DNA from 2 places in the Pseudoalteromonas luteoviolacea genome. Region 1 is predicted to be linked to the other one. Evidence: predicted binding sites of a transcription regulator. Region 1 holds the regulator's gene; the other holds the start of a gene.
The links. The regulator LexA, encoded in region 1, represses DNA repair genes until DNA is damaged. The targets are predictions, from matches to a motif close to TACTGTATNNNNATACAGTA.

Region 1 (4,437 bases):
TTAAAAAGAGTTCGACAACAATGTAATTAAAAGGTAAGACCAACCTTCTGAAAACCTGTCTGAACTTGAAGTGAGAATACACTAACGAAGCGTTTAGGACAGAAGGTGCGAATAAATCAAAGGTTAGAGAGTAGCGCTCTCAAAAGAAACCGTATATACGCAAGCATCTTTAATTTTAAAAAACATGTTGTCAAACAAGTGGAGTCCATATACGAGTTCAGGGTGACGGATAGGTTGAGTGCAGTGTTTGGTTAAAACGGCTCCCTTCACCTTGCGTAAAAGAAATGTACTCACTGCGTTCGTTGTCATTAACCTTTTTCACCATGTCGTCCTGAACTGGTTTCAGGATCCAGGCTTTACTTTTTTGATTCGGTTGCTGCGCTTGTAGGGGGGGGGATTGATTATCTCTTGTTAAAATGGGTCACTTCTCCTTGCGCGAAAAAGAGTGGTGCGCTTCGCGTGCTGTCATTAACTTTTGATTTTACTTGCATAAAATTTCTGTTAATTGCACTTTGTACTCTACTTCATGTCTAAATTTGCTATCAAATGTTTAAATTTATAGTTATTTTTTTTAAGTTAACCATTGTTTTTAATGGTTTTATTTTTGTTTTTAGAGGGGTTTAATCTCTCGTTTATATTGTTTTTATAGCAATTATTTAAATTTATTTATTTTCTTAAATTTAATTGAAAGTAATATTAAATGCTGCTAGTTTAACTGTAATCAACAAGGAGAAAATAAAAATGTTATTAAAACTAAAGAAAAAAAATATCAAAGTAATCAGTCATGATAAGGCAAATGTACCAGCACAGATGACTCCGCAGATTGCCGGTGGCTTTTTTAAAACATGGGAATGTACAGGTACAAGAACATGTCCAGGTACTTATACTACAAGTGCTTGTTAAAATATTGAGTAGATGAGCTATATAAAGTAGCTCATCTAGAAAATTAGGTTGAAACATTATCTTCCACGTAGTAGTTAATTCTCCTAATAGTGTCTTCCCCCACCTGTCCTAAACTACACTTACTATGATGTGTTTTATTGATATGCTATATAAGGCTCTAGTTTGAAGTGATATTAAATGCAGAGCAATTATAAAACCTTAATCTATTATTGGCATAAATATACTGATAATTTGGTTTTATAAAAGGAGAGTTATATATTCTATAAATTTTTAGTATCGTTTTTGGTCGCTGTACTGTGTTTTTTATCTTTAAGAGTAAGCTTGAAGCGGTGTGCAGTAAGAGTGACTTGACTAATCCCTTTCATAATGTTGCTTGGCTAAGCAATTAACCATATCTTCAGCAATCTCTCATTTAGCTCAAGTATTCGGCGTTAAGGATTGCGATTTAATTTTAACTGTATATACTCACAGTAAATGCACTGTATGGAAAACCAGTTATATGCGACCTTTAACTAAACGACAAGAACAAGTATTCGAACTTATCAAAGTTTTTATTAAAGACACAGGCATGCCGCCGACTCGAGCAGAAATTGCGGAATCTTTGGGTTTTCGTAGTGCAAATGCGGCTGAAGAACACTTAAAAGCACTTGCCAAGAAAGGTGTGATAGAAATGGTACCTGGCGCAAGTCGAGGTATTCGCTTAGTTGAAGCTGATGAGCCAGAGCAGCTGGGTTTGCCATTAGTTGGTCGTGTTGCAGCTGGTGAGCCTATTTTAGCCCAAGAGCATATTGAGAATCATTGCAAAGTTGATCCTAGTATGTTTCAACCATCAGCTGATTACTTACTTCGTGTAAATGGCATGAGTATGAAAAATATTGGCATAATGGATGGTGATTTACTCGCGGTACATCGCACGCAAGTTGCTAATAATGGACAGGTTGTTGTTGCACGTGTTGAAGAAGATGTGACGGTGAAACGTTTTGAAAAAGTTGGTAGAAAAGTTTTCTTACATGCAGAAAATGAAGACTTTTCACCTATTGAGGTCGATTTAGAGCAAGAAGTTTTTAATATTGAAGGCCTTGCTGTAGGTGTGATCCGCGGTAACCTTTAAAGCAGCCTATTTTTCTAAGCTGGGGTTTCAAGCTCCAGCTTCACTATCCAATGCTGTCTTTTTTAATCTTTAGAACCCTTTTAAGCTATACTTCCATATCATACACTTACGTTACATAAATATAACATTGGCTTTGTGGCTACGTGCTTGTTAAGCAAAAATAAAAAATTATTTTGCACTAAATCCATGATTCGCAGTCTGAGCTAGTCGTCTTAATTTAAAGAACAACATTAATTTGTATTCATGAGTTACATTTGATTTCAAAAGAGATCAAAGGCTTTCTTGTGATTGTGATAAAAACACTGGAAATGAATAGAATATGGAGCAGCCTATGACTTGGTTTAAAGTAGCATTAATTGCGGCTTTGGTTTGTATTGTGTCCGCTTGTGCATCAAGTTCAAATAATACACGTTCAGGTTTTTTACCTAACTATGATGTATTACTTCCCTCTGATGATTATGAAGACACTAACTTATTTGTAGATAGCACTTTTAACCGTGAAGCTTTAAGTAAAATTAAGGTGCTTTATATACCTCAGTTTGAAGTGTGGATTAACGCTTCTGAATCCGAGTTTTTAAATATTAACCCCCGGCATGTTGCTAAGTTAAGTCATTACATGCAGTCTCAAATGCAAGATAAATTGAGTCCTTACTATCAAGTGGTGACCACAAAACCTGCAAGTGCAGATGACACTGTGCTGACAATTGAAGGTGCTTTCACAGACGTACAATTTGAACCCATTTCATTACAGGTAAGAGATTTTGTGCCTATCCGGCTAGTGTATAACGCGGGTAAAACTGCCTACTTAGCCGCAACAGAGCAAACAGAGGCTCTAACCCATGTTTCTCTTGAGTCCGCATTTTATTTGGGAAGTAGTCAAAATCCAGTTGTGATGATGACAGCACACAAAGAATTAGATGCTGTACTAAAGGCCGATGGTACTGAGAACGTTGAAACGGTTAAGGCTGTGCTTGACGTATGGATAAATAATTTTGTTACTGCGATGACTAAACATCGTAATGTTCAGTAAATCTAAAGGAGCTTTTATGAAGATAATAAAAGGCAAGCAGCTAGGTGTTATGGCAATATTTTGCTTGGCGTTAATTGGTTGTTCAGAGCAAAAGTCAGAGCAAGAACAATCAGAGCAGCTTCGTCCAGTGCGGACATTATTACTTTCTTCACAAGTTGATGGCCCTTTGGTGGAGTTCCCTGCGGTAGTTGATGCTGCGTCTTCGGCGGACCTATCATTTAAAGTGCCAGGTGAAGTTATAGAGTTGCTGGTAAAGCAGGGGCAAGAAATTCAGCTTGGTGATGTTATTGCTAAGTTAGATGCAACAGAATACAAACTTTCTTTAGATGAAGCGCAGGCTAATTATAATAAAGCGCAGGCTGATTTTAGTCGTGCTAAGCAACTTATTAAATCTGGTACGATCTCGCAATCTGACTATGACCAACTACAGTCTCACTTTACGAGTGCAAAAAGTAAATTGGCGAATGCAAAAAATAACTTATCCTACACCAGCTTAAAAGCATCATTTTCAGGGGTTGTTGCACGCACGTATATAGAGCGTTTTGAAGAGGTGCAAGCTAAGCAAGTTGTTGCGACATTACAAGATATCAAGCATGTCACTCTTAAGGTCAATGTACCTGAGAGCTTAATGATTAAAGTCTCAAAAGATGCGCCGAAGCACATTATCGCCGAGTTTTCAGGGATCCCTGATAAAACATTTCCATTAGATTTTGTCGAAGTGAGCACACAGGCTGATGAGGTAACTAAAGCTTATGAAGTCACTCTCAGCATGACGCGTCCCGAGGGGTATAATATCTTGCCAGGTATGACAGCAAAGGTGCTTGCTAAGGGTGCTGATGTGAATAAAAGTGGCCTATATCTACCAATAAAAACGGTGCTTAAAGATGCATCCGGTAATTTTGTTTGGTCTGTTGAGTCTGTAGGTGCTGGCAAAGGAAAGATTAAGAAAAATCCTGTCGTGATTGGTGAGGTTTCCACGCTAGGTTTCCCTGTTATTAGTGGTGTCTCTGAAGGTACTTACATTGTTACTGCTGGCATGAGTAAAGTGAGCGAAGGCCAACTTGTAAAGTTTAACAAGGGGGCGCAGTGAATATAACCAGACTGGCATTAGAAAATAACCGGACAACATGGGTACTGATAGCGGCACTGTTGTTTTTTGGGATCATCTCCTTTAATAAAATGCCAAAGGATTACGATCCTGGCTTTATTATTAGAACAGCACAAGTGGTTACATACTTCCCTGGAGCAAGTCCACAGCGAGTGGAAGAGCTTGTCACTGATCAAATCGAAAAGGTCGTACAGCAGATCCCTGAACTGGATTTTGTCAGTAGTACCTCAAAAACAGGCGTATCTATCGTTAGCGTTAATATCAAAGAAAGCTATAAGAATATGC
Region 2 (4,437 bases), 1.6 Mb from region 1:
CGGATGGTCATAGTCTACTCCTTAGCTTCGATACTCCCATCACAAAACTTAGAACAGAATTTTAAAATTACCAATCAGTGAAGAAATTTATTGAGATTATTTGTCCAACCACTTTTACATAGCAACGTAATGTGTATTTTTTATTACATTTATATTACATCTATACCTAAGTGGTACCCATGTATTTGAGCAGTATTACTTTGGTATCACTAACTAATAAGTCAGATATCTTTTTTCTTTGATGTTATATCCAACTGGTTTACTTTTTTGCACCAGTCTGAAGGGCTATTAGGTATGTTTACCACACCGTTTGTTGTGCAACAGGGGTCTCTTTTTTTACCCTGCTGCTTGTTAGGAGAGGATTGATTAGTGTGTTTATTTTTGACTCTATGGCTTAGTCGCAGTCCAAGCCCATAATGTCTGCCGCAACGGTTTTTAAAATGGTTAATTCACGTTGAATGGACTGTCCTTTTTTATCGCTATTGGCTAACGTGTCACGGTTATGTGCAATGGCTTTTTGAATGTTTACCCAAACAGGTCGCATGCCGTTAGCTTGTTCATAGGCTTCCATTTTCGGCGTTGTGAATGTACCGCAAATCTCTACTTCAAAACAGTGTGAAATAATATGAACATTATCAAAATCAGGTTTGTGCCAACGTTGAAATTCTTCATAAATACCAAATGGCTTGATGTGTGTTATGGATTGTGCGCCTGTCTCTTCCAGCAGCTCTCTTTCAAGCGCAACTTCTAACTCTTCTCCTTCATCTACACCACCGCCCGGAAGTGTGTAGTCATCATATCTGGCGGTGTAGAGCAGTAAAATGTCTTGTTGTTGAGTCACGATTGCGCGCGCTGCATGCCTAATAAAGTGGCTACCTGACAATGGCTTAGCAGGTTCAATATTGAGTCGCTTCATAAAAATTGTATTAATAGAGAATGCAAATTGGCAGTGTACCATATTTACATTCTCGTGGAATGGAGGCCTCCCGATTAAAAAGGCACAGGATAAGTTTTCAGTATAGTATCGATTTCAGCTAACGCTTCTGGGGGGAGTGGGATGTCAAATGCGGTGATATTTTCTTTTAACTGGGCCATCGAGGTTGCCCCAATAATTGTAGACGTGACTCCGTCAACCTGATCACACCATGCTAATGCCAGTTGTGTGGTAGAGAGGTGGTGCTCATGCGCTACCTCTTGATATGCGGCTGTTGCTTGTTGTGAATACTGTGTATCTCTGAATAGGCCATGGCGCTGCATGAGCGTCCAACGACTCCCCTCAGGTCGAGCACCGCCTAAATATTTTCCAGTTAGCAATCCACCAGCCAAGGGTGACCAAGGTAAATAGGCGATATCTTCATTGACGCAGTTTTCTAACAGATATGGCCAGTCTTTTTCATGCAGTAAATTGAACTCGTTTTGAATGGACACAGGCTTTTCAATATTGTGCTGCTCGCACAAGTTTAGGTAGGTATTGACGCCCCAAGGTGTTTCATTGGACAGCCCCCAATGGCGGATCTTGCCTTGGTCTAAACATACCTTTAGGCCTTCGAGAATATCACCCATTTCTTCTAGCTGTTGTGCTTTGCTTACGGCGTGAAGATCCAGCATACCATGCCAATGCTTGCCAAAGTGAGGTGATGTTCTATTTGGCCAATGTAATTGATAAACATCGATATAGTCTGTTTGTAGGCGTTTAAGAGATTGCTCGACGGATTCTACCACGGCTTGTTTGTTAATTGGTTTGCCGCCTCGAACCCAGTTTAAGCCCGCGCCTGCAATTTTAGTAGCCAATACGATTTCGTGTCTTTTTTCTTCATGGCGCTTAAGCCAGTCGCCGATAATTTGTTCGGTTTTTCCGTAGGTCTCAGGAGAAGGAGGCACAGCGTACATTTCAGCAGTATCGATAAAATTGATACCTTGGCTTAAGGCGTAATTTATTTGTTCATCAGCATCATGCTGATTGTTTTGCAGCCCCCAAGTCATACTTCCTAAACAAACGCGCGAAACCTTAAGTGGTGAGTGGCCTAATTGGCTGAACTTCATAGATACTCCTTGCAAAATTTGACAATTTCACACTGCTTATGCGCAGCATCATGATTAATATTCACTAACAGCAGTGTAGAGCATTTCTGCTTATTCTGCAGGTGTTTGTTGCCGCAGATAAGTAATGCGAGAGTGCGTCTTAGGTAGATACCTGTACTTATCTGAGCAAGATAGGTTAAGTGCTTGTATTATCTGAGGGCATTACTTTGACCAGAGATATTTATATGATCACCTATTTGGGTTTTTATGTGTTCAGCTTTAATCTGTCGAGATGAGTAAAGCAGCCATAGACAAATGTAAAAAAAACTGCCAGTATACTGTATAAGTAAACAGTGGTTAGGGTGGCGCTCGTGAAAAAGTTTATTCATATCGATATGGATTGTTTTTATGCGGCGGTGGAAATGCGTGACAATCCTGAACTTACTAATGTGCCTATGGCAATTGGGGGGAGGAGCCACCGAGGAGTGCTATCAACAGCCAATTATATTGCACGTCAATATGGTGTACATTCAGCAATGTCAAATTACAAGGCCAAACAACTGTGTCCTCAACTTGTGATTGTTCCGGGACGTATGCAGGTTTATAAAGAAATTTCCCAGCAAATTCGTGCCATTTTTTCGCGATATACACACTTGATAGAGCCTTTATCATTAGATGAAGCCTATCTCGATGTGACTGATTGTGATGAATATCATGGAAGTGCCACGCTAATTGCCGAGCAGATCCGAAAAGATATCTATGATGAAACTGGACTCACTGCATCAGCAGGTATTGCCCCTATCAAGTTTTTAGCAAAAATAGCCAGTGACGAAAACAAACCTAATGGACAGTGTGTGATCCCCCCCGATCATGTCGATGCCTTTATTGATGAGTTACCACTTCGTAAAATTCCTGGTGTTGGCAAAGTGACACATGAAAAACTGCTAGCTTGCGGTTTAGTTTATGGCAAGGATGTTAAAGGGTTAAGTTTAGATGAAATGTCGCATCGATTTGGTAAATTTGGCAGGGTGTTGTGGCGTCGTTGCCAAGGAATTGACGAGCGAGGCGTTGAAACAGAGCGTGTACGCAAATCCGTTGGCGTAGAAACCACGTTTGAAAAAGACATCAAAGATCTCGGCCAATTAAAAGCCATTTTATGTGACAAGCTTGTACCTGAACTGACGCGCCGAAGTGCTGGCTACCAAGCTGAGCGAACCTTTACTAAGTTGGGTGTAAAAGTGAAGTTTTACGATTTTTCTCAAACCACGAAAGAGTGCCAGTGTAGTCATATTGATCAAGATATTCTGTGTACACTTTTAGAGCAAGCCATTGCTCGTCATGGTAATAAACCTGTTCGGTTAGTCGGTGTACAAATTGGACTGGGTGATGCGCCGAGCAATCAGATTCAAATGGGCTTATTTAATTAAGCTGCAGGTTTTTACTGCTAGCTCAGTGCCTCAGTGCGACTAAAATATAACTGAAATTGCGATTTTCCGTGTTAAAGTGGTGTTAATACAACAATAACACAGAGGACAACCCATGCAATCTATCATGATAGTATTGTTTGGTATCTTGGGGATGCTATTTGGCTGGTTTGTGTACTCCAAGTTTATCGCAACGAAAATCTTTAAAATGGACGATAATTTCGTCACACCTGCACACGAATTTAACGACGGTGTTGATTATGTCCCCACGAATAAAGTGGTACTTTGGGGTCACCATTTTACATCTGTCGCGGGGGCAGCGCCGATTGTCGGCCCGGCCATTGCCGTATACTGGGGTTGGGTGCCTGCTGTTTTATGGGTAGTATTTGGTACCATCTTTTTTGCTGGTGTGCATGATATGGGTGCTCTGTGGGCCAGTGCTCGTCACAAAGGTAAGTCCATGGGGGCGCTGTCTGAATCCGTCATAGGTAAACGTACACGTTCACTGTTTATGATTGTGGTATTTTTGGTATTGCTGATGGTCAACGCCGTATTTGGTGTGGTGATCGCAAATTCATTTGTTGCTAATCCAAATGCTGTTTTCCCTGCTTGGGCTGCTATTGTCGTCGCACTTATCATCGGCCAACTGTTAAAGCGTAAAGTACCTTTGATCCCACTGTGTTTAGTCGGTGTGGTTGTACTTTATGCAACCATCTATGCGGGTAGTGGAATGCCGATTGCACTGCCAAGTGAAGTGTTTGGACTAACAGATAAAGCAAGTTGGATCTTGATTTTATTTGTCTATGCAGCGGTTGCATCTCTATTACCTGTATGGATGCTGCTACAGCCTCGTGATTTCATTAATGGAATGCAGTTACTCGTTGGTCTTGTCCTTTTATATGGCGCAGTATTTGTTGTTATGCCAGATATTACGGCGCCGGCTTTTAACACGCAAACAGCAATAGATACGCCAAGTATCATTCCACTCTTA

Region 2: dinB (DNA polymerase IV) is a predicted target of LexA. The motif match lies at 2,359-2,378, and genes of this name have one in related genera.

Annotation. Positions count from the first base shown of each region.
Region 1 is NZ_CP015411.1:4,545,879-4,550,315, reverse strand. Features, by position in the region: gene S4054249_RS26660 (hypothetical protein) at 742-903, shown strand; gene lexA (transcriptional repressor LexA) at 1,403-2,014, shown strand; gene S4054249_RS19490 (DUF3313 family protein) at 2,346-3,044, shown strand; gene S4054249_RS19485 (efflux RND transporter periplasmic adaptor subunit) at 3,061-4,134, shown strand; gene S4054249_RS19480 (efflux RND transporter permease subunit) at 4,131-4,437, shown strand, end outside.
Region 2 is NZ_CP015411.1:1,231,769-1,236,205, forward strand. Features, by position in the region: gene S4054249_RS05385 (methyl-accepting chemotaxis protein) at 1-11, opposite strand, end outside; gene S4054249_RS05390 (NUDIX hydrolase) at 395-916, opposite strand; gene S4054249_RS05395 (aldo/keto reductase) at 991-2,043, opposite strand; gene dinB (DNA polymerase IV) at 2,418-3,449, shown strand; gene S4054249_RS05405 (carbon starvation CstA family protein) at 3,562-4,437, shown strand, end outside.